DNA from 4 places in the Burkholderia anthinoferrum genome. Region 1 is predicted to be linked to each of the others. Evidence: riboswitches for the same ligand, from Rfam matches in the RefSeq annotation. Region 1 holds a riboswitch; each other region holds the start of a gene.
What was found. A riboswitch is a leader RNA that binds a small molecule or an ion and turns the genes downstream of it on or off. The one in region 1 is predicted to bind cobalamin.

Region 1 (7,411 bases):
TGTCGGCGTGCGCTTTCGCGCAGCCGGCGCTGCCGGTGCACGCGACGAGCGCCGCCAGCGGTTCGGACGACGCGCACACGAGGCCGAGCGACGCGAGTGCTTCGCGCATCGCGGCCGCACGCGCGTTCGGGACGCCGTGCATGAACACGCCTTGCCACGGCGTCATCGACAGCGTGCCGTCGCCGTCGGCTTCGGCCAGCGCCGCGAGCCGTTCCAGTTGCGCCGCGTCGAGCCGGCCGAGCGCGAATTGCGCGCCGATGCTGCAGCGCGCCGCGTCGCGCGACGGGCGGGCGCCGAAGCGCAACGCGGGGTCGGTGCGCGTGCGCCGCCAGTCGGCAAGCGCCGGATCGGCCGCGAGCGGGAAGGGCAGGTCGTGCTGCGCGCGTTCGAGCAGCGTGCGTTCGTCGCACGTCTCCAGCAACGCGCGCATCCGCGTGACCTCGGCCGGCGCGAGATCGAGGAACGCGCGCAGCAGCGCGCGAACCAGCGCGACGGCCTGATCGGGCGATACGTCGACCGAAGCCGGCCGGTCGCCGCGCGCAACCGGCGGACAGCCGGCCAGCCCCGCCGCGACACGCATCGCACCGTCGCCGCGACGCCACGCCGCCAGCCAGATGTCGTGCGGATGATCGAGCGCCGCGACCGTTTCGCCGCCGTCGAGCTGGATCGAGAATTTCGGCGACAGTTCGCCGCGGCGCGGCTCGCTCGCCAGCATGTCGAGCAGCGACTCGGCGAGCGCGCGGCTATCGACGAGCGCGGCCGGGTCGTGCCCGGCGAGCGGGCTCACCATCACGTTGCGGACGTCGTCGCTCGCCGCGAGCGCGGCTGCATCGACGGTGGCGTTGTCGGCGCTTGCGCGGGGGCCGAGCCCCGCGTCGAGCAGCGCGTGCGCCAGCGCATCGGCCGCGCCGTCGCGAATGCCGCGCAGCTGGAGATTCGCGCGATTGGTCGCGTCGATCGCACCGGAGCCGTACAGGCGCGCGGCGGCGGCGATCGCGCGCGCCTGGCGCGCGTCGAGCCGCCCGCCCGGCAGCTTGATCCGGCACAGCCCGCCGTCGACGGCCGCGACCACGCGCACGAGCCCCGGGCAAGCCGACGGGCGCACGGCGGGCGACGCAGGAATCGAATCGGGAGCGGAATTCAACGGGATACCGGGACAGTGTGGCGCCGCGGCCAACGCATCGGTACACCCCGCCCGACGCCGACTGGCACGCACGCACTTTCTGGCCGGCAGGTCTCCTGGCTGACAGGTCGGCGCCGGCTCCCGGCCTTCCCGGTGAAACCAGTGGCATGAGGGGGAGATCGGCTCGCTGTCTACAGTTGCGGGGGCAGCCACAGCGGCGCTCGAGGCGCCCTGTGTTCCCTCTTCGGCCCCGAGGGGCACCGGCGAACGAACGGCCGTAGGATACCCGATTTCGGCCGCGATTCGCGACCGGCCGGCCGCTCGCGGCGGGCGAAGCGGGCAACGATCGGGCGCTGGCGGGCCGGCGGATGAAACGCCGGGTGGAACACGGTACCATGCCGTTTTTCGCAATGCGGACGGCTGCACCGGCGCTTTCACGGCCGCGCGGCGACACGATGGAATCGAACGATGGGGAAGGGTGCATGACGGCGTGGCTGACGGTAGTGGGCATCGGCGACGACGGTTACGCGGGGCTCGGACGCCACGCGCGGCGCGCGCTGCTCGACGCGACGCATGTGGTCGGCGCGAAACGGCATCTCGACATGCTGCCCGCCCGGCTGCGGGCCGCGCGCGAAGCTTGGCCGTCGCCGTTCGACCTGTCGGGGCTGCTCGCGCGCCGCGGCGCGCCCGTATGCGTGCTCGCGAGCGGCGACCCGATGCTGTTCGGCGTCGGCGCGACGCTCGCCCGCCAGCTTTCTCCCGACGAATGGCGCGTGCTGCCCGCGCCGTCGTCGCTGTCGCTCGCCGCCGCGCGCCTCGGCTGGGCGCTGCAGGACGTCGGCGCGGTGTCGCTCGTCGGGCGTCCGCTCGCGACGCTGGCGCGCCATCTGCTGCCGGGCCGGCGCCTGTTCGTGCTGAGCGCCGACGGCCGCACGCCGGCCGCCGTCGCGGCCGAACTCGCCGCACGCGGCTTCGGGCCGACGCGCGTCAGCGTGTTCGAGCATCTGGGCGGACCGCTCGAGCGCCGTATCGACGGCCTCGCGCAGGACTGGAACGTCGATGAAACCGCCGCGCTCAATCTCGTCGCGCTGGACTGCCAGGCGGGGCCCGATGCGCCGCGCCGCGCGCTCACGCCCGGCCTGCCCGACGACGCATACCGCCACGACGGCCAGCTCACCAAGCGCGACCTGCGCGCGATGACGCTAGGTCGTCTTGCGCCGGCCCCCGGCGAACTGTTGTGGGACGTCGGCGCCGGCAGCGGGTCGATCGGCATCGAATGGATGCGCGCGCATCCATCCTGCCAGGCGATCGCGATCGAAGCGCATGCGGAGCGGCAGCGCTTCATCGAATACAACCGCGATACGCTCGGCGTGCCGGGCCTGCAACTCGTCGCGGGCCGCGCGCCCGCTGCGCTCGCGGGGCTCGCCGCGCCCGACGCGATCTTCATCGGCGGCGGCGCGACGGCGCCGGGTGTGCTCGACGCGTGCTGGGCGTCGCTGAAACCCGGCGGGCGGCTGGTCGCGAACGCGGTCACGCTGCAGGGCGAGATCGCGCTCGCCGCGTGGCGCGATGCGCATGGCGGCACGCTCACGCGCGTGTCGCTCGCGCATGCCGAGCCGCTCGGCCGCTTCGACACGTGGCGGCAGCCGCTGCCCGTCACGCTGTACGACGTGCGCAAGGCCGACGCGACAGACGCGGCCGGCTCGTCGCATATGTCGAACACGTCGAACCCAATGGACGCGTGATGCGCGACGAAACCCCCGAACAGCCCGCGCCGCTACGCTTCGGCTACACGACCGGCAGCTGCGCGACCGCGACGTCGCTCGCGGCCGCGCGGCTGCTGCTCGCGGGTCACGCGGACGACGCGGTCGAGATCGTGCTGCCGAAGGGGCAGCGCGTGATGATGCGGCTCGAATTCTGCCGCGCCACGGCCGAGGGCGCCGAAGCCGGCACGATCAAGGATGCCGGCGACGATCCGGACGTCACGCACGGCGCGCTGATCTTCGCGCGTGTCGCGCTCGCGGCGGCGCCCGGCGTGCGCTTTCATGCCGGGCCGGGCGTCGGCACGGTCACGCGTGCGGGGCTGACGCTGCCGGTCGGCGAACCGGCGATCAACCCGGTGCCGCGCCAGATGATGACCACGCACCTCGAAGCGCTCGCCGCCGAACACGGCTACGCGGGCGGCTTCGACGTGACGATCGGCGTCGAAGGCGGCGAGGCGCTCGCGCTGAAGACGATGAACCCTCGCCTGGGCATCGTCGGCGGGCTGTCGATCCTCGGCACGACCGGCATCGTGCGGCCGTTCTCGTGTTCGGCCTATATCGCGTCGATTCATCAGGGCATCGACGTCGCGCGGGCGAACGGCATCGCGCACATCGCCGCCTGCACGGGCAACGCGAGCGAGGACGCGATGCGCGCGCACTACCGTCTGCCCGACATGGCGCTCATCGAAATGGGCGATTTCGCGGGCGCGGTGCTCAAGCACCTGCGGCGCGCGCCGGTCGCGCGCCTGTCGATGTGCGGCGGCTTCGGCAAGCTCAGCAAGCTCGCGGCCGGCCATCTCGACCTGCACAGCCGCCATTCGAGCATCGATCTGCCGCTGCTCGCGCAGTGGGCGGCCGAGGCCGGCGCGAGCGATGCGCTGCAGGCCGCGATGCGCGCCGCGAACACGAGCCAGGAAGCGTTGAAACTCGCGCAGGCCGACGGCGTGCCGCTCGGCGATCTCGTCTGCGCGCATGCGTTGCGGGTGGCGCGCGACATCGTGCCGCCGTCGGTCTCGGTCGAGATGTTCGCGATCGACCGGCAGGGCCGTTTCGTCGGGGAGGCGCGATGAGCCCGCGCATCCTGCTGCTCGGCGGCACCGGCGATGCGCTGAAGATCGCGCGCACGCTCGGCCCACATCATGTCTACAGTCTCGCCGGTCTCGGCAAGACGCCAGACGATCTGCGCTGCGACGTGCGCGTCGGCGGTTTCGGCGGCGCGGCCGGGCTCACCGCGTATCTTCGCGACGCCGGCATCGGTCTCGTGATCGACGCAACGCATCCGTATGCCGCGCAAATCAGCGCGAACGCCGCGGCGGCGACGCGCGCCGCGGGCGTGCCGCTCTGGGCGCTGCGACGCGCGCCGTGGACGCCGCAACCGGGCGACGACTGGCGGATGGTCGACGACTGGGCCGGCATCGAGGCCGCGCTCGCGCCGTTCAGGCGCCCGCTGTTCACGCTCGGCCGCGAGCCGCTCGCGCATCTCGACGCGATCCCGCCGCACCAGTTCTGGCTCGTGCGCTGCCTCGATGCGCACCCCGGCAACGCCCGCGCGCAGGTCGTCGCCGCGCGTGGGCCGTTCACGCCCGAAGGCGAGCGCGCGCTGTTCGCGCTGGCAGGCATCGACGTCGTCGTCAGCAAGAACAGCGGCGGCGCGGCCACCGAGGCCAAGCTCGACGTCGCGCGCGAACGCAGGCTGCCGGTCGTGATGCTGCGCCGGCCGCCGCTGCCCGATGCCGACCGCGCGTTCGACTCGGTCGCGGCGCTCGTCGACGCACTCGATCCGGCCGCCCGCGCGTGACGCAACGCAGCGGCTCATCCCACGAATTGACGGAGAAATTTCGATGACGGTGTATTTCATCGGCGCGGGCCCCGGCGACCCGGAGCTGATCACGGTAAAGGGCCAGCGCCTCGTGCGCACGTGCCCGGTGATCCTGTATGCGGGCTCGCTCGTGCCGGCCGCCGTGCTCGACGGTCATCGCGCGGAGCAGGTCGTCAACACGGCCGAACTCGATCTCGACGCGATCGTCGCGCTGCTTGCCGCCGCGCACGCGAAAGGGCAGGACGTCGCGCGCGTGCATTCGGGCGACCCGTCGCTGTACGGCGCGATCGGCGAGCAGATCCGCCGCCTGAAAGCGCTCGGGATTCCATACGAAATCGTGCCGGGCGTGACGGCCACGGCCGCATGCGCGGCCACGCTCGGCGTCGAGCTGACGCTGCCCGGCGTCGCGCAGACGGTGATCCTCACGCGCTTCGCGGGCAAGACGACGATGCCGGAGGGCGAAGCGCTCGGCGCGCTCGCCGCGCATCGTGCGACGCTCGCGATCCATCTCGGCGTGCGCCATCTCGCGCGCATCGTCGACGAAGTGCTGCCGCATTACGGCGCCGATTGCCCGGTGGCGGTGATCTATCGCGCGAGCTGGCCCGACGAGGAGCGCGTGACGGGCACGCTGGCCGACATCGTCGGCAAGGTACAGGGCACGCAGATCGAGCGCACCGCGCTGATCCTGGTCGGGCGCGTGCTCGACGCCGAAGGGTTCGCGGATTCGACGCTGTACGCGAGCGCGGGCTGAGCGCGCCGGCCTTGGCATCGGCGCGCCCGGCCGGCAGGCCCGTCAGGCCCGTCAGGCCCGCGCGATCTGCCGCATCTGCTTCGGCGCAAAGCCGGCCGCCAGCGCGAACAGCGCGATACACAGGCACGCCATCGCGATCCACGCGGGCGTGAGATCCGCCAGATGCTGGCGCGCGATGCCGGCCGCGAACGGAAACAGGCCGGCGATCAGATAGCCGATGCCCTGCACGAACCCCGTCAGCGACGCGGCATCGGCCGGCGTGGCCGCGTGGTCGACCGTGACGATCAGCGACAGTGGAAACAGCGCGCCGATGCCCGCGCCGAGCAGCAGCGCGGCCGGCAATGCGAGCGCGTCGGGCGCGGCCAGCATCACCAGCAACCCGACGAGCAGCGACGCGATCGCCGCATGCAGCGCAGGCCGGCGATCGGGCAGGCGGTCGATCGTCGCGGAAACGGTCAGCCCCGCGACGACTTCCGCGAACGTCACGCCGCCGAGCAGGCTGCCCGCCGCGGTCGGCGACCAGCCGAGCCGTGTGTAGTATGGCGGCAGCCACGCGAGCACGAGCGTGTAAGCACCCGTCGCGATGCCGAAGAACAGTGCGAGCCGCCACGCCCGCGGCGAACGCGATGGCCTCGCACCCGATACCGACACCGGGCCGGAGGCAAGCGCGTCGTCGCCCCGGCTGGCCAGCGGCCAGGCCAGTGCGGCCAGCGCCGCCGGCAACGCCCAGCCCGCGAGCGCGGCGAGCCAGCCCCAGCGCACCGCGGCGAACGGCGCGACGACGCTCGCGAGCACCGCGCCGCCCATGATCGACGTCGAATAGACGCCCATCGCGCCGCCGATGCGTGTCGCGAAATGCGCCTTCACGAAGCCGGGCAACAGCGCCTGCACCATCGCGATCCCGACGCCCGCGCAGCACGCGCTCGCGAGCAGCAGCCATGCGTGCTGCGCCCCGACGCGCGACGCGCAGGCCAGCGCGATCAACGCGACGCCGAGCCACACGCCGCCCGCGATCCCGGTGAGGCGCTGCAGGCGCCGCGCGCTCAGCGCGCCGAGCCCCATCAGCAGGATCGGGATCGTCGTCAGCAGGCTCGCCGCGCCGTCGCCGATGCCCGTCGCGCGCTGGATCATGTCGAGCAGCGGGCCGATCGCGGCAAGCGCCGGCCGCAGGTTCAGCCCGACGAGCACGACCGCGGCGAGCCGCCAGCCGGGGGAGATGAAGCGATTCATTGCAAGGCCCTCGATATCGGTGCGCGGCTGCCAGCCAGGCGCCGCACGTTTTTCAGGTAAAGTATCTCGACATCAAGATATATGGCGATTTATCTTGACGTCAAGATAACCGGTGAGCCGAGGAGGGTTAATGGATCGAGCCGAGCACGCGCTCGCGCAATGGCGTGTCGAGCGCCCGGATCTCGACGCGACGTCGATGGTGGTGATGGGGCGGCTGCAGGAAGCCGCGCTCGTGATCGCGCGCGATCGTCTCAATCCGCTGTTCGCGCGCTACGGCATGCAGCCGGGGGAATTCGACGTGCTCGCGACGCTGCGGCGCAGCGGCGCGCCGTTCGCGCTGACGCCGACCGCGCTGTACGACGCGCTGATGATGTCGTCGGGCGGGATGACCGCGCGCATCGACCGGCTGCAGAAGGCCGGCTGGGTCGAGCGCCGGCCGAATCCGGCCGACGGGCGCGGGACGCTCGTCGCGTTGACGCATGCCGGGCGGGCGCTGATCGACGAGGCGGTCGTCGCGCATATCGATAACCAGCGGGCGGTGCTGGCTGCGTTGTCAGAGACCGAACAGGCGCAGTTGTCGCGGCTGTTGGGGAAGCTGCTGGCGGGGTTGGAAGCCGGAACGCCGGAAGGGGAGGAAGGGAACTCGCGTTGAACAATGCGTGATGGAAACGTACGCGGCGGGCAAAAAGTTCTTCGTGAATTCTCGTGGACGTCGCGTGTCGACC
Region 2 (7,411 bases), on a different contig from region 1:
TCGCCATGCACGAGCACGTCGAGTTCGAGCGACTCCTGTTCGCGCACGCTGCGTTCGATCTCGGCCTGCATCGCCGTGCGATAGCCGGCTTCGTCCAGCGCGCCGGCCTTGAACCGGCTGCGCGCCTGGCGGATCTCGGCGGTCTGCGGGAACGAACCGATCGTCGTCGTCGGAAACGCCGGCAGGTTCAGTCGCGCCGACTGCTTCGACGCACGCTGCGTATAGGGGCTCGCACGGTTGCCGAGCTGCGTGTCGATGCGCGCGATTGCGGCCTTCACCGCCGGGTTGTTCACGCGCGGCGAGCGGCGGCGCGAATCGATCGCGGCGGCATTCGCGGCGAGCGCGCCGGCCACCTTGTCGCGGCCTTCGTTCAGCGCGATCGCGAGCACCTTCAACTCGTCGAGTTTCTGCAGCGCGAACGCGAGCCACGAGCGGATTTCCGCGTCGAGCTTCTCCTCGCTCGCGAGATCGACCGGCACATGCAGCAGCGAGCACGACGGCGCGAGCCACAGCCGGTCGCCCAGTTGCTTCGCGAGCGGTTCGAGCCAGTCGAGCGTCGCGTTCAGGTCGGTCTTCCAGATGTTGCGGCCATTGATCGCGCCCACCGACAGCACGCGGTCTGCCGGCAGTTCACGCACCAGCGCGTCGACTTCGTCGCGCGCGTTGATCGCGTCGATATGAAGGCCGTCGACCGGCAGCGACGCCGCGAGCGTCAGGTTGTCCTGAAGCTGGCCGAAGTACGTGGCGAGCAGTAGCTTGATGCGGCGCGTTTCCAGCGCCGCGTACGCGGTGCGCAACGCCTGGCGCCATTCGGCATCGAGCTCGGTCACGAGAATCGGCTCGTCGATCTGCGCCCATTCGACGCCCTGCGCGGTCAGCGTGTCGAGCAGCGCGCCGTACACCGGCAGCAGCTTCGGCAGCAACGCGAGGCGATCGGAATCGTCCTTCGACTTGCCGAGCCACAGGTACGTGACGGGGCCGAGAATCACCGGTTTCGCGCGCACGCCCTGCGCGTTCGCTTCGGCCAGTTGCTGCAGCAGACGCGACGGATCGAGCGAGAAATTCGTATCCGCGTGGAACTCCGGCACGATGTAGTGGTAGTTCGTGTCGAACCACTTCGTCATTTCGCCGGCCGCGACACCGCCGCAGCACGCCGCATGTTCTTCCGCCGACTGCGCCGAACGGCCGCGCGCGACGCGGAAATAGTTGTCGAGCGCATCGCCGTGGAAGTCCTGCACGCGCTTCGGCAGGTTGCCGAGCGTGAAGCTCATGTCGAGCACCTGGTCGTAGAACGCGAAGTCGCCGATCGGTGCGAGATCGAGATCACGCTGGTCGTGCCAGTGGCGCCGCCGCAACTCGGCGCCGAGCGCCTTCAGTTCGTCGCGCGACGATTCGCCCTTCCAGTAGCGTTCGAGACCGAACTTGAGTTCGCGCTTCGCGCCGATGCGCGGAAAACCGAGGTTGTGTGTCGTGACCATGAAGCTGCCGTCCAGAGAAAAATGAAGATCCGGCAGCCATCATAGGGATTTCAAACCATGAAATAAAATGGCATTATTTCATTCATCCATTAACATTCTTCATGTATTCATGGAATGAGCGCCATCCATGCTGGAACGATTCCATCTCGTCGTCATTCGTGAAGTCGAGCGCCAGGGCTCGCTGACCGCGGCGGCCAATGCACTGCACCTCACGCAGTCGGCGCTCAGCCATACCGTCAGGAAAATCGAGCAGCAGCTCGGCACACCGATCTGGGACCGGGAAGGCCGCGGCCTGCGGCTCACGCAGGGCGGGCAGTATCTGTTGAAGCTGGCGAACCGGCTGCTGCCGCAGTTCGAGCTCGCCGAGGAACGGATGAAGCAGTACGCGAAGGGCGAGCGCGGCACGCTGCGCATCGGGATGGAGTGCCACCCGTGCTACCAGTGGCTGCTGAAGGTCGTGTCACCGTACCTGTCGCGCTGGCCCGACGTCGACGTGGACGTGAAGCAGCGCTTCCAGTTCGGCGGCATCGGCGCGCTATTCGGTTACGACATCGACGTGCTGGTGACGCCCGATCCGCTGAACAAGCCGGGGCTGCGTTTCGATCCAGTGTTCGACTACGAACAGGTGCTCGTGGTCGCGGATTCGCACCGGTTCGCGCATGCCGACTACGTGACGCCCGCGCAGCTGACCGACGAGATCCTGATCACGTACCCGGTCGAAACCGATCGGCTCGACATCTACAACCAGTTCCTGACGCCGGCCGGCATCGTGCCGAGGCGGCACAAGTCGATCGAGACGACCGACATCATGTTGCAGATGGTCGCGAGCGGGCGCGGCGTGGCCGCGCTGCCGCGGTGGCTCGCGGACGAGTACGCGGACCGGATGCCGGTCGTGCCGGTCAAGCTCGGCAAGAAGGGCATCGCGAAGCAGATCTTCCTCGGCATCCGTGAAGCGGATGCATCGATCGACTATCTGGCCGCGTTCGTCGCGCTGGCACGCGAATCGACGTGGAGCGCGCCGCGCATGCTGCGCTAGGCGCGCCCGGTTGCCCCGCGCGTCAGGCGGCGCGCATTCCCGCGCGCTCGCCGCGCTCGACCCATGCGCCGAACAGCAGGCCGATCGTCGTCCACATGATCACCTGCATGCCGATGGCCGCCACGCGGAATTTCCACAGCAAGGCCGCCGGGAAATCGGCCGGCAACTCGCTGACCGACGGCAGCCCGATCTGCACGGCCGCGATGATCGCGACGAACACGAGCCCGGCGACGATCGATGCGTTCCACTGCCCGAGCTTCGCCAGCAGATGGCGGCGCACGCTGACCGAGAACACCATCGTCGCCACCGAGATCGCGATCATCAGGAAAAACAGGCCCGTGCGATAGCCGATCGTGTCGGGGTCGCCGACCGACGGCGGATTGGCCGGGTACTTGAGGTTCGGCACGATCACGAGCGCGACGAACGCCGCCAGCGCGAGCCACGCGGCGAGCGGGCGCGCCGGCAGGCGGCTGCCGCGCCCGTATGCATACGCGAAGACCAGCGAGAACAGCCCGCCGAATGCCGCGCCGTAGGTCACGACGCCCGTCAGCAGCCCGAGGCCGGCCTGCGTGTGGCGGCTGACCAGCTCGGGCTCCGGCGCCTCGCCTTGGGCGGCGGTGGTTTTTTCCTCGAAGGCGATTGCCTGATCGACTTGCGGTTCGCCGACGATTTTCGCGAAACCGAACGTGAGGAGGCCCGCGGCGATGCCGGCGAGCATCCCGCGCATGAGCAGCTTTCCGACCATCTTTTACTCCGCGTCAGTGGCAGGGAAAGCCGAGCAGATGGCGGCCGTCGTGGACGAATTCGTGTACGACCATGCCCGGCACGAGCGACGTCGCGCCCTGTTCCGCACCGACGAAATAGAGTGCGAGCAGCAGGATCAGGCCGACGAACACGGCCCACGGCAACAGCTCACGGACGGGGATGGGTGCCGGCACGACCGCCGGCTTCAGCACTGCTTCGCTCATGGATGCACCTCAGGGGAATCGCGCCCCGACAAATGATGGATGGGTACGAAGGCAGGTCTGGCTTCCGGGATCATCGATTCTCCGGTTACAGTGGCGCGACCGCGCCGGAATTGCACCGGCTTCCGCGCTTCGTATCGGGCGAATTGTACGCGCGAACGTTCGCGTATTGAAGCGATGCCACATGGGCAAGCACATCCCGTTCCGGATCATCCGACAACCGACATGACCCTGCCTGCCTCGCTGCGCCTGATCGCGCACGCATCGACCCGCGCCATGCGCACCGGCACGTTTCCCGACGACGATCCGCTCGACGCACTCGGGCTCGCCGAAGCCGCTGCGTTGCGCGGCCGATGGATGGGCGTTGCCGGCTCGCTCGTGCTGTGCAGCCCGGCACGCTGCGCACGGCAGACGGCCGACGCACTCGGGCTGCTGCACGCCGATATCGACGATGCGCTGCGCGACCTCGACTACGGCAACTGGCGCGGCAAGCGGCTGCACGATCTCGCGCGCGACCTGCCCGACGAACTTGCAGCATGGATCGGCTCGCCGTCCGCGTCGCCGCATCGCGGCGAATCGTTCGACGCCGCCGCGCATCGGGTCGGCACATGGCTGGCCGCATTGCCGCGCGATCGCGATGTCGTCGCGATCACGCATGCACCGATCGTCCGCGCGGCCATCGCGCACGTGCTGCGGATGGATCGCGAGGCGGCCGCCCGCCTCGACGTCGCGCCGCTGTCGTGCACGACGTTCGTCGCGTCGCCCGGCGGCTGGACGTTGGCCGCGACAGACGACGTGCACGACACGGGTGCGTAGGCCACTGTCTCGTTCACGATGTGGGTAGACGATGCGCCCCGACGCGTCACATGCCGCCGCTTTCCTTACATCCCGTAAGACGCACCGTTCGTCGTCCCAACTGTCATCAAACTGACTGCTAGCCGCAGCTAGGATCGGACGCGGTTCCCTCACGAGATGCCGTCATGAATCAACCCGCTTCGTCCTCCCCGCACCATCCCGGCTCCGTCGCACGCAACAGGCAGATCGGTTATGCCGCGTTCCTGCTGGTGCTCGTGCTCGGCGCCGTCTATATCGCCACGCACTTGCTCGCCGATCTGGCGCCGGTCCGCGAAGGGACGCTGTTCCCGTATCTGCTGCTCGGCGCCGCGCTGCTGATCGCGCTCGGCTTCGAATTCGTCAACGGCTTCCACGACACCGCGAATGCGGTCGCCACCGTGATCTATACGCACTCGCTGACGCCGAACGTCGCAGTGATCTGGTCGGGCATGTGGAACTTCCTCGGTGTGATGGTCTCGAGCGGTGCCGTCGCCTTCGGCATCCTGCAGTTGCTGCCGGTCGAGCTGATCCTGCAGGTCGGCAGCGGCGCGGGCTTCGCGATGGTGTTCGCACTGCTGATCGCCGCGATCGTCTGGAACCTCGCGACCTGGTATTTCGGATTGCCGTCTTCGAGCTCGCATACGCTGATCGGCTCGATCATCGGCGTCGGGCTGATGAACCAGCTGATGCACGGGCCGTCCGGCACGAGCGGCGTCGACTGGGGCCAGGCGCTCGGCGTCGGCAAGTCGCTTCTGCTCTCGCCGATCGTCGGTTTCCTGTGTGCATCGCTGCTGCTACTCGCGCTGAAGGCCGTCGTGCGGATTCCCGAGCTGTACAAGGAACCGCCGAAGGACCAGCCGCCGCCGTTCTGGATTCGCTGCCTGCTGATCCTCACCTGCACCGGCGTGTCGTTCGCACACGGGTCGAACGACGGGCAGAAAGGAATGGGCCTCATCATGCTGATCCTGATCGGCACGGTGCCCACCGCATATGCGCTGAACAAGGCCGTCACGCCCGCCGAATCGCAGACCTTCGTGGCCGTCGCGAACCAGGCGGCCGCGACGTTCGGGAAGTATACGAACGGCGTCGCGCCGTCCGCGAACCCGCGCGCCGATGTCGAACACTACGTGCAGCATCGTGAACTGACGCCCGCCGTGCTGCCGGCCGTCGCGCAGTTATCCACGTCGCTCGCGACCGCCGTCGGCGCGTCGGGCTCGATGGCGGCCGTGCCGCAGCGCGACGTCGACAACGTGCGCAACACGATGTATCTCGTCTCCGAAGCCATTCGCCTGATCGAGAAGTCGGGCCAGCCCGCGTTCGCGGCCGACGACAAGCTCGCGATCAACAACTATCGCACGCAGCTCGACCACGCGACCAAGTTCATTCCGACGTGGGTGAAGGTCGCCGTCGCGATCGCGCTGGGTCTCGGCACGATGGTCGGCTGGAAGCGGATCGTCGTGACCGTCGGCGAAAAAATCGGCAAGCAGCATCTGACGTACGGACAGGGCGCATCGGCCGAACTCGTCGCGATGCTGACGATCGGCGCCGCCGACGTGTACGGGTTGCCCGTATCGACGACTCACGTGCTGTCGTCGGGTGTCGCGGGCACGATGGCGGCGAACGGCTCCGGCTTGCAATGGAGCACGGTGCGCAGCCTCGTCCTCGCATGGGTGCTGACGCTGCCGGCGTCGATCGCGCTGGCGGCCGGGCTTTACTGGTTGTTCCGGTCGCTGGCCTGATCGCGGACGCGGCGGGTGGCGGGCGATCGCCGGCTATCCGCCGCGGCAGGTGGGATATGGCGCTTCTCCGCTTCTCCGCTTCTCCGCTTCTACGCTTCTACGCTTCTCCGCTCCGGCACGTCGCAACATTCAGTGTGTCGATGCCGCGCCTTCAATGCTTCCTGGCCCGAATTAAAGCGCAAGATCTGGAGCGTATCGGCATGTGGACGCAGCTAGACTGGGTTCATCAACTTTCATCGTGAATCCGACCGTGCGCGACCGCACGACGCCGCACTGCCGATGCCCCGAGGTACGCCCGTGAACATTGCCGATCTGCAACCCGCCGTCGACTCGCCGGACATCGCGCAGCGCGTCGACACCCTCGACTGGCCGAGCGTCGATGCCGAGCTCGATCGCTACGGATGCGCGCGCGTGCCGGGCCTGATGTCGGCACGCGAGTGCGATGCACTCGCGTCGCTCTATCCGCGCGATGCGCTCTATCGTTCACGCGTCGTGATGGCGCGGCACGGCTTTGGCCGGGGCGAGTACAAGTATTTCGCATATCCGCTGCCCGCGGTCATCGCCGAGCTGCGCGCGACGATCTACCCGCATCTCGCGCCGATCGCGAATCGCTGGAACCGGGCGCTCGGATGCGACGTCCGTTATCCGAAAGACCATGCGACGTTCCTAGACCGCTGCCACGCAGCGGGACAGACGCGACCGACACCGCTGATCCTGCAATACGGTGCCGACGACTACAACTGCCTCCATCAGGACCTGTATGGCGAGCACGTGTTTCCGCTGCAGGTCGCGATCCTGCTGTCGGCGCCGGGCCGCGATTTCAGTGGCGGGGAATTCGTGCTGACGGAACAGCGACCACGCATGCAGTCGCGTGCGGAAGTGGTGCCGCTGACACAAGGCGACGCGGTGATCTTCGCGGTACACGGCCGGCCCGTGCAGGGAACCCGCGGCGTCTATCGCGTCAACCTGCGGCACGGCGTCAGCCGGATTCGAAGCGGCCACCGCCATACGGTCGGCATCATCTTCCATGACGCGCAATAGCGGGTAGTGGATAGCGGGCATCGGGACGGACGGCTGCTGTCTCGTCCCGCCCCTGTCGCGCATCCCATGCATGGTCGCCGCGGCACCGCACGCTATCGTTCCGAGAGCGTTCCGACAAAGCACGATCGACCAGAAGGCCGCGTGCCCGCAATGACTGAATACCGATTGCGCCGACCGTCAAGCGATCCACGCAGAAACGAATCGGCCCTTCAGGGTGAGTGCTGTAAAACATCCGCGCTCACCTGTCGCCCCGCCGATACGATTGCCAGTCCGGCCTATCCTCGCGCCATGTTGGCCCGCAGCCGGTCGCCGGCATCG
Region 3 (7,411 bases), on a different contig from region 1:
GCCCCGAGACGACGGACGCCCCCGCCCCGCAGGAGCACGCATGAGCACGAACCGCAAACCACTGCTGTCGGAGCAGGCATCGCTGATCGAGCAGGTGCAGCGCATCGCCGAAGGGCTCGGCGAGATGTTCGCGCCGTTCACCGAGGTCGTCGTGCACGACCTGCGCACGCCCGAGCACGCGATCCTCGCGATTCACAACAACCTGTCCGGGCGCGCGGTCGGCGATCCCGCAACCGAACTCGGCCTCGCGCGCATCGCCGACGACGATTTCCCGCAGGTGCTCGCGAACTATCCGAACCGCTTCGCCGACGGCCGCACTGCGAAAAGCACGTCGATCGGCATCAAGGATTCGACCGGGCGCTACGTGGCCGCGCTGTGCCTGAATGCCGACGTCACGCTGTTCCGCGGCTTCCAGGGCATGCTGAGCCAGTTCTGCCGCACGGACGGCGAAGCCGTCGTCGAAACGCTCGACCCGGCCGGCGCGGACGCGATCCGGCAGCGCATCGACGCCTTCGCGACACGCCTCGCGACGACGCCGCGCGAGCTGAAGACCGACCAGCGCCGCGAGCTGATGCAGACGCTGAAGGCGGACGGCTTCCTCGAGGTGCGCCGCGCGATGGAGATCGTGTCGCAGCATCTCGGCGTGTCGCGCGCCACCGTCTACAACGATGCGAAGTGACGCGGCGCGCCCCGCATTCCAGTTGACTGACTTTTTCGACCCCGAGCGACCATGAATTCTCCGACTCTCCCCACGTACGACGACGTCGCCGCCGCCGCGGCCCGGCTCGAAGGCCATGCGCACCGCACGCCGGTGATGACGTCGCGGACGATCGACGACGCGCTCGGCGCACAGGTGTTCTTCAAGTGCGAGAACCTGCAGCGCATGGGCGCGTTCAAGTTCCGCGGCGCGTTCAACGCGCTGTCGCGCTTCGACGCGGAACAGCGCCGCCACGGCGTCGTCGCGTTCTCGTCGGGCAACCATGCGCAGGCAATCGCGCTGTCGGCGCGCATCCTCGGCATTCCCGCGACGATCGTGATGCCGCAGGACGCACCGGCCGCGAAGATAGCCGCGACGCGCGGCTACGGCGGCAACGTCGTGACCTACGACCGCTACACCGAGGATCGCGAGCAGATCGGGCGCGAGCTCGCGGAAAAGCACGGGCTCACGCTGGTTCCGCCCTACGATCACCCGGACGTGATCGCCGGCCAGGGCACCGCGGCCAAGGAACTGTTCGACGAAGTCGGGCCGCTCGACGCGGTGTTCACGCCGCTCGGCGGCGGCGGGCTGCTGTCGGGCACCGCGCTCGCCACGCGCGCGCTGTCGCCGCACGCGAAGCTGTACGGCGTCGAGCCCGAAGCCGGCAACGACGCGCAGCAATCGTTCCGGTCCGGCACGATCGTGCACATCGACACGCCGCGCACGATCGCCGACGGCGCGCAGACGCAGCACGTCGGCAACCTTACGTTCCCGATCCTGCGCCGCGACGTCGACGACATCCTGACCGCGACGGACGCGGAACTGGTCGACTGCATGCGCTTCTTCGCCACGCGCATGAAGCTCGTCGTCGAGCCGACCGGCTGCCTGGCGTTCGCCGCCGTGCGACGGATGAAGGACGCGCTGCAGGGCAAGCGCGTCGGCGTGGTGATCAGCGGCGGCAACGTCGATCTCGAGAACTTCTGCGCGCTGGTGTCGGCACCGGCCTGAGCGTCGCGGCGCGCATGAAGATCCTGTCATGCGCGCACCGCCCCGCCTCCACGTCGCGCCAGGTTTCGCGCCCCGGACTGATTACGTCGTCGTCCCGAAGTCGGTCTGAAGGCGTCTTCATGAATACGCGCGCGATCGCCGCCGCGCGGATGCGACGGATGCGTTCGAACCCGACCGTTTCTTCAGACCTGAAACGCCGCCCGGGCACCTCGAACGCAAGCATCCGGAAAGCCGACACCGGGTAATGACGTTTTTTCGCATCCGCGCGCGCCCGGACGATTGACGTGCCCGACCGCGCGCCATTACCCTTGCGCGCTGATGGTTCCCAGGGATGGGATCAAAAGGGAACGCAGGCGAGGCGACGTCTCGAATCTGCGGCTGCCCCCGCAACTGTGAGCGGCGAATCCGTGCCACCGCATGCCACTGGGAAACCGGGAAGGCCCGCACGGATGGCGACCCGCGAGCCAGGAGACCTGCCATCGACCCGAGGTCCAGCAGCCGCACCGGGCGGGGTGTCCCGATGTGCAAGCACCGCCGTTGGCGGCCGCCTGTTGCATGGACGACCCGACCTCAGGATCCGTCAGATGTCCATCGTTCCCGAATCCGCTTCCCGGCCGGAAGCGCCGCCCCGACACGCCGTCGGCATGCATCCCCTGCCGGCCCCCGGCTCACGGTCGCCGTACACGTCACACGCTTTGTCCCGCTGTCTCATGAACCTTCGTCACCTGCTTGCCACGTCCGCCGCCACCGCGCTGCTTTCCCCGCTCGCCCATGCGGCCGGCGACGCGGCGCCTGCGCAGCCCGCGGCACTGGCGTCAGGCGCGGACCTGCCCACGATCAGCGTGACCGACACGCGGCACCTGCCCGAATCGTTCGACCGGCGCTATGCGTCGACGCAGGTGCTCACGCGCGAGGATCTCGACCGGCTGTCGCCGGCCGACCCGAGCATCACGCAAGCGCTCGCGACGCTGCCGGGCGTGACCGTCGCGCAGAACGGCGGGCCCGGCTCGTCCGCGTCGGTCAGCATCCGCGGCTCGTCGGCGAGCCAGGTCGCCGTGTTCATCGACGGCATCCGGATCGGCTCGCCGACCACCGGCATCGCGCCGTGGGCCGACCTGCCGACCGAAGCGTTCGAGCGCGTCGAGGTGATCTCCGGCCCGGCCGCCGCATCGTTCGGCAACAACGCGATGGGCGGCGTCGTGCAACTCTTCACGCGCCGCGCCGCCAACCAGCCGAACCAGACCACCGTGTCGTTCGGCGGCGGCTCGAACAAGACGTTCGACACGCAGTTCCGCACGTCGGGCACGGTGCCGTCGACCGGGCCGCTGGCCGCGCTGGGCGGGCTCACCTATTCGCTCGGGCTGCACGACTACAACACGGCCGGCATCGATGCGACGCGGCCCTTCTTCTACGGCCACGAAGACGGCCGCAACCCGTATCACGCGCAGGATCTCGACGCGCGGCTCGGCTATGCGCGCGACAACTGGTCGATCTCGACGTTCGCGCTGTACCACCGCTCCGATCTGTCCTACGACAACAGCGGCTACGCGAATCGCGAACGCGATCACCAGTTGACGACCGGCGTCGCATTCCATCTCGACATCACGCCCGATACGCAGTTCGACCAGTCGTTCGGCTATGCGAACGATCGCCAGTTCATCTACGCGGACAACCCGGCCCTCGCGACGGACCAGATCAATTCGCAGCGCATCAGCACGTCGACGTCGCTGACCCATCAGGCGCACGGTTTCCACCTGTTCGGGCTGCCGCTGTCGGGCGAATCGAAGCTCGCGTACGACTTCACGCGCGAACAGGCGTTCCTGCCGGTCGACATTCCCGGCGGCGTGCCGACGCGCAACGATTCCGCGTTCTCGCTGCACCAGTCGGCGACGCTCGGCAACGTGACGATGTTCGTCGCCGGCCGTCACGAGATCATCGCCGGGCAAGCGGTGAACACCGGCAACGCCGCGCTGTCGTGGGCGATCACGCCGGTCTACACGGCGCGCGTGTCGTACGGCAACGCGTTCCGCCTGCCGACGTTCAACGACCTGTACTACCCGGGCTACGGCAATCCGAACCTCAGCCCGGAACGCAGCACGTCGGTCGAGGCCGCGCTCGACGCGAACACGGCGTACGGCATGTTCACCGCGGCGATCTACGACACGCGCGTCAACAACCTGATCGCGTACAACCCGGCGACGTTCTCGCCGATGAACATCGGCCGTTCGCACATTCGCGGCATCGACCTGTCGTACAAGGGAACGATCGGCCGCTCGACGCCGGTGAGCGTCGCGGTCGGCATCCTGAATCCGCAGGACGAGACCAACCAGACCTGGCTCAGCCGCCGGCCGCGCCAGACGGTCAGCCTGAACGTCGACCACACGTGGGACGAACTGAAGCTGCACGCGCTGAGCACAGGCGCGTCGCTGCTGTACGGCGGCTCGACGTTCGACGACCCGGCCAACCGGCAGTATCTGGCGTCGTACCTGACGGTGAGCCTGCGCGCGTCGTACCGGATCAATTCGCACTTGACGGTGTCGGCGTCGCTGTCGAACCTGTTCGACCGGCAATACATGACCGCGTACGGCTACAACACGCTCGGGCGCACCGCGTTCGGCAAGGTGAGCTATACGTTCTGACGGCCCCACGCAGCGGCGCGACGCACCACACCGGCACGCGCGGAAAATTGACAGCACGGCAAAAGCTAATAAAATTAGTTTTTTGACTAACCCGCATAGCATTCGTCATGGCGCGTGCCGGCATTACCGTGGACAAGCTCGTCGAAGCCGGCGCGCAGCTCGCCGATGAAACCGGCTTCGAGCAACTCACCGGCGCAGCGCTCGCGCGGCATTTCGACGTCAAGCTGGCGAGCCTGTATTCCCATGTCGCGAGCTTCGACGATCTCAAGAGCCGGATCGCGCTGTTCGCGCTGCAGGAGCTGGCCGAGCGCGCCGCCGACGCGCTGGCCGGCCGCACCGGCAAGGACGCGCTGGCCGCGCTCGCCAACGTCTATCGCGACTACGCACGTGCGCATCCGGGCCGCTTCGCGGCCGCGCGCCATCCGGTGAGCGGCGGGCGCGCCACCGCAAGCGCGGGCGGGCAACTCGTCAGGATGACGGCAGCGGTGCTGCGCAGCTACGGCTTGCCCGATAGCGAACAGGCGCATGCGATCCGCCTGCTCGGCGGTTTCTTCATGGGCTACGTGACGCTCGAAAGCGCCGGCGGCTTCTCGCACAGCGCGCCGGATTCGGACGTGTCGTGGGCACGCAGCCTCGATGCGCTCGACGTGATGCTGCGCCACTGGCCTTCGGCCGCATGACGTACCGAACGGAATCCAAGCAATGAAAGACAAACCCGACGGCGTCGTGCTGCCGAGCCGTGTCGTGCCCTTCCCGACCTCGATCAGCGACGAAGCACGCGCCGCGCTGCAACGCCTGACCGGCGACGACGGGGTGCCGCTGAATGCGTTGCACGTGATGCCGGCGCCGGACGACATCGACGCATGGATGCGCGTGAAGGCCGGTGCCGACGCGCATTACACGGCCGCGGTCGAGCAGCTCGCCGGCTATTTGCGCTCGAGCGTCGAGACGATCCGCGTCGGCGATGCGGACGTGCATGTCGCGACACCCGACGACGCGGCTTCCGGCGCCTGCGCCTACATCGATCTGCATGGCGGCGCGCTGGTCGTCGGCGGCGGCGCCGCGTGCCGCGCCGGCGCGCAGATGCAGGCCGACCGGCTCGGCGTCCGCTGCTACGGCGTCGACTACCGGATGCCGCCGGAACACCCGTATCCGGCCGCGCTCGACGATTGCATCGCCGCTTATGCTTACGTGCTGGCGCGTCACGCACCGGAAAACGTCGTCATCGGCGGCCGCTCCGCCGGCGGCAATCTCGCCGCCGCGATGGTGCTGCGTGCCCGCGACGAAGGCTTGCCGCTGCCTGCCGCGCTCGTGCTGCTGTCGCCGGAAGCCGACCTGACCGAATCCGGCGACAGCTTCGAGACCAACCGGCTCGTCGATGTCGTGCTGCCGGCGCCGCTGATGGCGAACAACCTGCTCTACGCGAACGGCGCCGATCTCGCGCATCCGTACCTGTCGCCGCTCTTCGGCGATTTCGCTGCCGGCTTCCCGCCGACCTTCATCCAGAGCGGCACGCGCGACCTGTTCCTGTCGAACGCCGTGCGCCTGCATCGCGCGTTGCGGCGCGCGCAGGTGCCGACGGAGCTGCACGTGTTCGAGGGCATGCCGCACGGCGGGTTCATGGGCGCGCCGGAGGACATCGAGCTGAGCCAGGAAATCGCGCGCTTCGTGCATGCGCATTTGCATGGGTCGAATTGAGCCGGCGATCGACGGACGAGCACACAAGGACGACATCGGCATCGGCATCGGCCGGATCGCTGGCTCCCCGGATCGAATGCGGCAAATCCCGCGGGTGACGCGATCCGGTCGCCCCGCGCCGCGCCGTGCACCTAGATCAGCCCGCGCACGCCCGCGGCGAGCTGGATCGCGCCGAATACCGCGACGACGGCCGCCGACGCGCGCGACAGCCCGTGCATGAACGCGAACGACAGCTTCGTGCGCAGCGCGGCGGTCGCGCTGCTCAGGCACAGCCACCACGTGGCCGAGCCGACGAACACGCCGGCGACCATCCACGCCACCGTCGCCCACATCGCGCCTTCCCGTGCCCCCGGCAGCGGGCCGAGCGCCGCGAAGATCCCGACGAACGACACGATCGTCATCGGGTTCGACAGCGTGAGGCCGAACGTCGTCAGGAAATCGCGCAGGACGGTCGTCCGCGGCAAGTCGCGTGGCCCGGCCGGTGCGGCCGGCGCCTGGCGCGCGATGGTCCACGCGAGCCACACGAGAAACGCGCCGACGCCGATTTTCAGGCCGACGGTCAGCATCGGAAATGCGGTGACGATGCCCGCGACGCCCAGCGCGCCGAGCAGGCCGTAAATCGCGTCGGCGCACGCGGCGCCGATGCCCGTCGCGAATCCCGCCTGGAAACCGCGGCTCAGGCTGCGCTGAATGCACAGCATGCCGATCGGGCCGACCGGCACCGCGATCGACAGCCCCATCACGACGGATTTGATGAACAGCATCGCCTGCTCCTTGCGACATTCGGTGGATCGAACAGGCATCGTAGGGAAAGTCCGGCCCTCGCTGAATGCGGTTTTTAAGGAAGAATGGCGGCTCTACCTTAAAAACGCCCGCCGCGATGGACGATCTGGACTGGAAGATACTGGCGCTGTTGCAGGACAACGGGCGCATCAGCTATACGGAGCTCGCGCGCCAGGTTCACCTGTCGGTGCCGGCGGTGACGGAGCGCGTGAAGCGTCTTGAAGCAGCCGGCGTGGTCGAAGGCTATACGGCCCGGATCAATCCGTCCGCGGCCGGCTATCCGGTGAGCGCGCTGATCGGCATTACGGTGCCGCAACCGGCGAAAGCGAAGTTCCTCAAGCTGCTGGAGACGATTCCCGAAGTCGTCGAATGCCATCACGTGACGGGCGCGGATTCGTATGTGATGCGGTTCGTCGCCGTCAGCATGGCCCATCTCGAACAGTTGATCGAACGCATCAACCTGTACGGCGAAACGCGCACGTCGATCGTGATGTCGACGCCGCTGCCCGCGCGCGGGCTGGCACGGCCGGCGGCAAGGGCCGATATCGTCAGGAAATGAACGAGCGCGGGCCGCCCCGCCGCCCGC
Region 4 (7,411 bases), on a different contig from region 1:
GGTACGCGCCCGTCATCATCGCGATCTCGAAGCCGCCGAACGTCGCGAGCACGTCGAGCGGCGCGATCGCATGCGAGTGCTTGACGAGCGCGCGGCCGAGCACCGCGCGCTTGTGCGCGAGGCCCTGGTCGTCGAGGCCCGTGCCGCGGCCGACGCATGCGTCGATCGGTACGTCGAGCAGGCGGCTCATCAGGCACGCGGCCGACGACGTGTTCGCGATCCCCATCTCGCCGAAACCGATCACGTTCGTGCCGAGCGATGCGTGCACGCGCACACGCGCCGCGCCGGCTGCCAGCGCCGTCATCGCTTCTTCACGCGTCATCGCCGGCTCCGCCGCGAAGTTGCGCGTGCCGCGCGCGACCGGCAGCGACACCAGCCGGTCCGACAGCGGCAGCGGCGACGCGACGCCCGCATCGACGATCTCGAGCGTGCTCTGCGCGACGCCCGAGAATGCATTGATCGCCGCGCCGCCGGCCAGGAAGTTCGCGACCATCTGCGCGGTCACCGCCTGCGGGTAAGGACTAACGCCTTCGGCCGCGATCCCGTGGTCGCCCGCGAACACGATCGTCACGGGACGCTGCACGACCGGCCGCTCGGAGCGCTGGATCAGGCCGATCTGCAGCGCGAGCGCCTCGAGCTGGCCGAGGCTGCCGGGCGGCTTGGTCTTGTGGTCGATCACATGCTGCAGGCGCTGGCGCAATGCGTCGTCGAGCGGCGCGATCGCGGGCGGGAATTGGGTCGGAGTCGTCATCGAGGAGCCGTGTCGTGCGCGCGGCATGCGCCGCGCATCGGAAAAGTCGGAACAGGAAAGGTCATGGTCGCGCAGGCCACGCCGGCAGCAGCGCATCGCGGCCGTTCTCGCGGATCAGCACGAGCGGATAGCCGAACGCGTCGCTCGCGCGCTCGGGCGTCAGCACGTCGTGCACGAGGCCGGCCCACGCATGGCCGCGGCCGTCGAGCAACAGCGCATGCGTCGCGAAACGCCGCGCGAGATTCAGGTCGTGACACGAAAACATCACCGTGCGCGAGCCGGCCGCGAGCCACGCAGCCAGCGCGGTCAGGCAGTCGATCTGGTGATGCAGGTCGAGATGCGCGAGCGGTTCGTCGAGCAGCATCAGCGGCGCATCCTGGCACAGCGTCGCGGCCAGCGCGACCCGCTGCCGCTCGCCGCCCGACAGCGACATCACGTCGCGCGACGCGAGCGCGGCGAGGTCGAACGTCGCGAGCGCAGCGCGCGCGGCCGCGCGGTCGCCGTCGCGCTCCCAGCCCCAGCCGCCGAGATACGGAAAGCGGTTGAGCAGCACCGTGTCGAACACGGTCGCGCTGAACGCATCGTGTAATTGCTGCGGCATCAGCGCGCGGCGCTGCGCGAGTCGTTCGGGGCGCCACGCGGCAAGCGGCCGGCCGTCGATCTCGACGTGTCCTGCGGCGGGCGGCCACAATCCCGCGAGCGTGGCGAGCAGCGTCGTCTTGCCGGCGCCGTTCGGCCCGGCGACGCACCAGATCTCGCCGGGGCGGAACGCCTGCGTGAAGCCGTCGAGCAGCGTGCGCGCGCCGGCCTTCAGCGTCAGGTCGACGGCCGTGTAGCGCATGTCGCCGGCAGCGGCGTTCAGTGCGGCACCCGTCATCGCATCGGTCTCCTCAACAACATCCACAGGAACACCGGCACGCCGATCAACGCGGTCATCACGCCGACCGGCAATTGCGCGGGCGCGATCGCGGTGCGCGCGAGCAGGTCGGCCGCCATCACGCCGCCGCCGCCCGCGAGCATCGCGGCCGGCAGCAGCATCCGCTGGTCGTTGCCGAACGCGAGCCGCAACGCATGCGGCACGACGAGGCCGACGAAGCCGATCGTGCCGGCCGTCGTCACCGCGGCCGCGGCGGCCAGCGACGCGACGAGATAGATCCGCACGCGCAGGCGCGCGACCGGCACGCCGAGCGCTTGCGCGGTGGCGTCGCCGCGCAGCAGCACGTTCAGTTGCGGCGCGGCCGGCAGCGCGACGCCTGCGCACAGCAGCAGCGCGCCCCACGCGAACCACGGCGCCGTCGCGCCGTTCAGGTCGCCCGTCAGCCAGAAGATGATGCCGCGCAGCCGCGCGTCGGGCGCGAGCGACAGCAACAGCGTGACGAGCGCGCCCCACCCCGCCGCGATCACGACGCCCGTGAGCAGCAGCCGCGGCGATGCATCGCGCGATTCGCCGCGCCACACCTCGCGCCTCGCGAGACCGAGCACGAGCGCGACCGAGACGAGCGAACCCGCGAACGCCGATGCGTCGACGAGCCACCACGCGCCGCCCGCGATCATCGCGACGAGCGCGAAGCCGGCCGCGCCGCCGGACACGCCCAGCACGTACGGCTCGGCGAGCGGATTGCGCAGCAGCACCTGCAACAACGCGCCGGCCAGCGCGAGCAGCGCGCCGCACGCGAAACCCGCGAGCGCGCGCGGCAGGCGCAGCGTCGTCACGATATCGGCAACGAGGGTATCGCCGCCATGCGGCACGAGCGACGCGAGCGCCTGCCACGGCGACATCGGCACGCTGCCGATCGACAGCGACGCGACGAACAGCAGCGCGACCGTGGCGGCCAGCGCGGCCCAGATGGCGGCGGCGCGCGCGGCGTTCATGCCGCGCACGGCCGCACGCACGACGCGCGGCGCATCCGCTTGCGGGAGTCGGCCGGGCGCGACGTGGGCGCGTGGCGGACGATTGGGGTCGGCATCGAAGAACGTTCCGTGAAGCATTGCGCGCCCTGCTTCCCCGCAGGCCGCGCGTCATGGAGCCCGTGCGGGCTCCCCGTCTCGGCCGGTATCCGGGCTGGCGGCGGTCCGGCTCGCCTTCCCGCGCGACGACGCGCAGTGGCCCGCGCCCGCGTGCGACCTGCACGCGAAACGCGCCCGAGCCGGCCTGCGTCACGCGACGCGGCCGCTTACCGTTGCGGGGGCAGCGCAGGTTGGCGCGCGTGGAGCCCGCACCCTGCTTCCCGTTTAACCGCGCATCCTGCGCGCGAGCACCGAGGCGGCGCCAGTTTAGGAGCCGGTCGTGCAAGCGTCAAGGAAGCGTCCGGACCCGCGCGAGACGCACCCATTCGCGGCAAGAAGCAGGGGTGTTACGACTGGAAACGTTACAGATGTCAGATTGCGCGGTATTCCGCGCTAAAATGCTGGGTCTTTAGAGGACGCAGCAAATGCTCAACGAACTCGAAACCCTGTCTCAAAATATTGGCCGTCTGATTTCGCTGAACAAGCGCTATCACTCGGAACGGCTCGCGCTCGAGGAGCAGGTCGCGCAATTGCGCGCGGAAGCGGACACGGTCCGCGCGGAGCTCGCGCAGCTGCGCGACGAACGCAATGCGCTCGCGGCCGAGCGCGACACGTTGTCGGCGAAGATCGACGACGCCCAGGTGAAACTGAACGCGATTCTCGAAAAGCTGCCGCGCTCGAAGAGCGCGGAGCAAGCCGACAACCAGCTCGACCTGCTCGATGCGCAGGCGCGCACGGATGGCGATGACGCGGCCAGCCACGGAGAACATGCATGAGCACCAAGCAGATCGAAGTCTCGATTCTCGGTCAGGCCTATCGGCTCGCCTGTTCGGCCGAGACCGAAGCGGCGCTGCTCGAAGCGGTCGCGCGCGTCGACGCCGAAATGTCGAAAATCCGCTCGAACAGCTCGGTGCGCGGCACCGATCGCATCGCGGTGATGGCGGCGCTGTCGCTTGCATCGGAATTGCTGCGGCTGCAAACGAGCGTGCGGCACGGTGAAGCATTTCCGGCCGAGGAAATCCGTCGTACAATGCACCAGATGAACGAACAGCTCGGCGCGGTGCTCGCACAGCACGAGACGCAGTAACGTTTCAAACGATGTGTCGATTCCCCTTGATCTCGGCGGTCAACGGTGGTCAAATTGGCGCATCGAATCACAGTTCAGTCAGCTTCCCTGCCTGGTTCGCCAAGGTCATATATTCCTTGAACCAATGCCATGTGCACGGTTGCGGAAATTTGTAGCACGGGCGCGCGCGTCACTCTGTCTGATGTACCCGAAGTGCTGCTAACTGCGACCAATTCTGAACCTCAGGTTCAGGATGCCGGCCTAGCGGCCAAGGTGGGGGCCTATCCAACGGCATCGGGAGTTCCCGATGCCGTTTCCTTTTTGAGGGCCTGCTTGCATGCGGCGCGCGCATGCAAGCAGGCCCTCATGCCCCTTCTGCGCCGATCACGACCATGCAATACTGGCTGATGAAGTCCGAACCGGGCGAAGCAAGCATCGACGATCTCGCCAACGCACCGCAGCGCTCGCTGCCGTGGACCGGCGTGCGCAACTATCAGGCGCGCAATTTCATGCGCGACACGATGAAGATCGGCGATGGCGTGCTGTTCTATCACTCGAGCTGCCCCGAGCCAGGCATCGCCGGCCTCGCCGAAGTATCGTCGACGCCCTACCCCGATCCCACGCAGTTCGATCCGAAAAGCCCCTACTACGACCCGAAATCGACGCGGGAAGCGCCACGCTGGCTGCTCGTCGACGTGCGCTTCGTGAAGAAATCGCCGCTCGTGCCGCTCGCCGCGCTGCGCGAGCACGACGAGCTCGCCGACATGCGCGTGCTCGCGCGTGGCAACCGGCTGTCGATCACGCCCGTCACGCGCGCCGAATGGCGGTTCATCACCGAAAAGTTGATGAAGTAGGCACGCGCCAAAGGTCAAATCTGGTCAGTACACCCTGCCGTCACGGAACTCGCGGCACGTTCGCGCGGCCTAAGCAACCGCTGTCGGCCGATCGGGCCGGCTGTCGTTTTTTCGTCGCGCGGCACGCCCGCGTCGCGCACGCGTGATCCGCGTGCGCGCCCTCGCACAAGGAGTCCAACAATGACCAAGAAATCCGCACTCGCGCTGTCGCTCGCCCTCGCCGCCGCCGTCCCCGTCGCGCTGACGCTCGCGTCGCCCGCCGCACACGCCCAGACGGCGAACCCGCACTTTCCGGAGCCGGCGGGTGTGTTGTCGCTCTCGTCGCAGGCGAGCGCCGACGTACCACAGGACATCATCCACATCACGCTGTTCTACGAGCAGCAGGCCAAGGACCCGGGCAGCCTCACCGCGCAGTTGAACCAGCGTGCGGACGCGGCCCTGTCGCAGGCCAAGGGCGTATCGGGCGTCACCGCGCACACGGGCGCGTTCTCCGTGTATCCGAGCACCGATCGCGACGGCAAGATCTCCGCATGGCGCGGCCGCACCGAGGTTGCGCTCGAATCGCGCGATTTCGCCGCGGCGTCGAAGCTGGCAGGCCAGTTGTCGAACCTGATGCAGGTCGCGAACGTCGAGTTCTCGCTGTCGCCGGAAGCGCAGCGCGCGGCCGAGCAGAAGCTCACGACCGAGGCGATCAAGTCGTTCCGCGCCCGCGCGGACGAAGCCGCGAAGGCGTTCGGCTACAGCAGCTACACGATCCGCGACGTGAACGTCGGCAGCGGCCGCAACGTGCAGCCGTACCCGCGCATGATGGCGATGGCCGCGGCGCCGATGGACAGCGCGAAGATGAGCGCGCCGATCGCGGTCGAAGGCGGCAAGGCCACCGTGTCGGTCACCGTCAACGGCTCCGTGCAGATGAAGTAACGCGCATCGCGCAGTCGCCGAAACGCAAAACGCCGGCCCGAGGGCCGGCGTTTTTCATGCGCATCCGGTATCGATGCTCGCGCCGATCGCGCGTGCATCGATACCGCGTCATGCAGCCGCCTCATGCGGCCGCATTCGCGTTCGCCGCGCGGCGGCGATACGCCCAGACCATCATCGCGATACCCGCGACGATCATCGGCAACGACAGCCACTGCCCCATCGACAGGCCGAGCGCCAGCAGACCGAGGAAGTCGTCGGGCTCGCGCGCGAACTCGACCGTGAAACGCGCGAGGCCGTAACCGATCAGGAACAGCGCCGATATGGCGCCCATCGGCCGCGGCTTGCGCGCGAACAGGAACAGCACGAAGAACAGCGCGATACCTTCGAGCGCGATTTCATAGAGCTGCGAAGGATGGCGCGGCAGCATCTGGTATTGCATGAACACGTCGGCGAGATGCCACTTCTCGACGAGTTCCGGATGTTTCGGCAGCCATGCCGCATCGTCGCGCATCGCGCCCGGGAACAACATCGCCCACGGCGCCGTCGGATCGGTCACGCGGCCCCACAGTTCGCCGTTGATGAAATTGCCGAGCCGCCCGGCCGCGAGCCCCGTCGGCACCATCGGCGCGACGAAATCGGTGACCTGCAGCCAGTGCCGCTTGCGCTGCCACGCGAACAGCGCCATCGCGAGCGTCACGCCGAGGAAGCCACCGTGAAACGACATGCCGCCTTCCCACACCTTGAACACGTCGAGCGGATGCGAGAAGTAGAAATCGGCCTTGTAGAACAGCACATAGCCGAGCCGGCCGCCGAGCACGGTACCGAGCACGCCGTAGAACATCATGTCGTCGATGTCCTTCGCGGTCCAGCCCTGCGCCGCGACGTGCGGCAGCTTCAGGCGGATCCGGCCGACGACGATCGCCGCGATGAAGGCGACGAGATACATGAGGCCGTACCAGCGCACGGCCAGCGGCCCGAGATGGATCGCTACGGGGTCGAAATTCGGGTGAATGATCATGGGTTAGCGAAGAAGTTTTCGAATACGGTGCGGCCGTCGCACACATGCAGGACCGCGCATTGGACGGCGATCGCGCGCCGTCGTTCACGTCACGTGGCGAGGCCCTGCGCGCGCACGACGTCGATGAAGCCGGCGAGCACGGGGCTCACGTCGCCGGTGCGCCACACGAGGCCCGTCTCGACGACCGGCGCCACGCCGGCGAGCGGCCGGTAGACCACGCCGGTGCGCCGCAGGTTACGCAGCGATTGCGGCACCAGTGCGACGCCCATGCCGGCCGACACGAGGCTGACGATCGTCTGCATCTGGATTGCCTCCTGGCCGATGCGCGGGGTTTCCCCCGCCGCGCCGTAGCAGCCCGTAATGATGTCATAAAAGCCGGGCGCCAAACGACGCGGAAAGATCACGAGCGGCAACGCGGCGACCTCGGCGAGCTGCACGGGCGCGTCCTCGGGCGCGTCGGACGCCCCGGCCGGCATCGCGACCACCAGCGGCTCGCGCACGACGGGCAAGTACGACAGCCCGGCCGCGTGACGCGGCGGCACGGGCGGAATCACGAGCCCGGCGTCGATGCGCCCGGCGACGAGTTCGTCGATCTGCACGTCACTCGTCGCTTCCGCGAGCTGCAGCCGCACCTGCGGATAGCGCGCGCCGAATGCTCGAAGCAACGACGGCAACAGCCCGTAATCGGCGGTCGACACGAACGCGAGCGACAGCGAGCCGGCCTCGCCGCGCGCGAGCCGCCGCGCGAGCGGCGGCAGCGCATCGGCCGACGCGAGCAGCCGGCGCACGTCGGG

Region 2: it holds a riboswitch for cobalamin, as region 1 does, so the genes downstream of both, C5F75_RS17700 (CbtB domain-containing protein) here and cobG (precorrin-3B synthase) in region 1, are expected to answer to the same signal.
Region 3: it holds a riboswitch for cobalamin, as region 1 does, so the genes downstream of both, C5F75_RS22435 (TonB-dependent receptor domain-containing protein) here and cobG (precorrin-3B synthase) in region 1, are expected to answer to the same signal.
Region 4: it holds a riboswitch for cobalamin, as region 1 does, so the genes downstream of both, C5F75_RS05555 (FecCD family ABC transporter permease) here and cobG (precorrin-3B synthase) in region 1, are expected to answer to the same signal.

Annotation. Positions count from the first base shown of each region.
Region 1 is NZ_LFZP01000032.1:139,001-146,411, reverse strand. Features, by position in the region: gene cobG (precorrin-3B synthase) at 1-1,144, opposite strand, end outside; cobalamin riboswitch at 1,213-1,403, opposite strand; gene cbiE (precorrin-6y C5,15-methyltransferase (decarboxylating) subunit CbiE) at 1,606-2,868, shown strand; gene C5F75_RS10075 (cobalt-precorrin-5B (C(1))-methyltransferase) at 2,868-3,956, shown strand; gene C5F75_RS10070 (cobalt-precorrin-6A reductase) at 3,953-4,684, shown strand; gene cobM (precorrin-4 C(11)-methyltransferase) at 4,728-5,456, shown strand; gene C5F75_RS10060 (MFS transporter) at 5,508-6,686, opposite strand; gene C5F75_RS10055 (MarR family winged helix-turn-helix transcriptional regulator) at 6,817-7,338, shown strand.
Region 2 is NZ_LFZP01000046.1:2,020-9,430, reverse strand. Features, by position in the region: gene metE (5-methyltetrahydropteroyltriglutamate--homocysteine S-methyltransferase) at 1-1,478, opposite strand, end outside; gene C5F75_RS17710 (LysR family transcriptional regulator) at 1,606-2,514, shown strand; gene C5F75_RS17705 (CbtA family protein) at 2,537-3,259, opposite strand; gene C5F75_RS17700 (CbtB domain-containing protein) at 3,273-3,482, opposite strand; cobalamin riboswitch at 3,516-3,654, opposite strand; gene C5F75_RS17695 (histidine phosphatase family protein) at 3,705-4,295, shown strand; gene C5F75_RS17690 (inorganic phosphate transporter) at 4,460-6,052, shown strand; gene C5F75_RS17685 (2OG-Fe(II) oxygenase) at 6,332-7,093, shown strand; gene C5F75_RS17680 (DHA2 family efflux MFS transporter permease subunit) at 7,369-7,411, opposite strand, start outside.
Region 3 is NZ_LFZP01000051.1:422,634-430,044, reverse strand. Features, by position in the region: gene C5F75_RS22450 (YbaK/prolyl-tRNA synthetase associated domain-containing protein) at 1-44, shown strand, start outside; gene C5F75_RS22445 (helix-turn-helix transcriptional regulator) at 41-679, shown strand; gene C5F75_RS22440 (threo-3-hydroxy-L-aspartate ammonia-lyase) at 731-1,705, shown strand; gene C5F75_RS36435 (hypothetical protein) at 1,720-1,950, shown strand; cobalamin riboswitch at 2,008-2,200, shown strand; gene C5F75_RS22435 (TonB-dependent receptor domain-containing protein) at 2,416-4,344, shown strand; gene C5F75_RS22430 (TetR/AcrR family transcriptional regulator) at 4,473-5,024, shown strand; gene C5F75_RS22425 (alpha/beta hydrolase) at 5,047-6,042, shown strand; gene C5F75_RS22420 (LysE family translocator) at 6,174-6,806, opposite strand; gene C5F75_RS22415 (Lrp/AsnC family transcriptional regulator) at 6,923-7,384, shown strand.
Region 4 is NZ_LFZP01000019.1:91,624-99,034, reverse strand. Features, by position in the region: gene cobT (nicotinate-nucleotide--dimethylbenzimidazole phosphoribosyltransferase) at 1-751, opposite strand, end outside; gene C5F75_RS05560 (ABC transporter ATP-binding protein) at 813-1,628, opposite strand; gene C5F75_RS05555 (FecCD family ABC transporter permease) at 1,625-2,740, opposite strand; cobalamin riboswitch at 2,783-3,029, opposite strand; gene C5F75_RS05550 (ATPase) at 3,184-3,534, shown strand; gene C5F75_RS05545 (cell division protein ZapA) at 3,531-3,845, shown strand; RNA gene ssrS (6S RNA) at 3,927-4,108, shown strand; gene C5F75_RS05535 (EVE domain-containing protein) at 4,217-4,678, shown strand; gene C5F75_RS05530 (SIMPL domain-containing protein) at 4,859-5,599, shown strand; gene lgt (prolipoprotein diacylglyceryl transferase) at 5,721-6,617, opposite strand; gene C5F75_RS05520 (LysR substrate-binding domain-containing protein) at 6,707-7,411, opposite strand, start outside.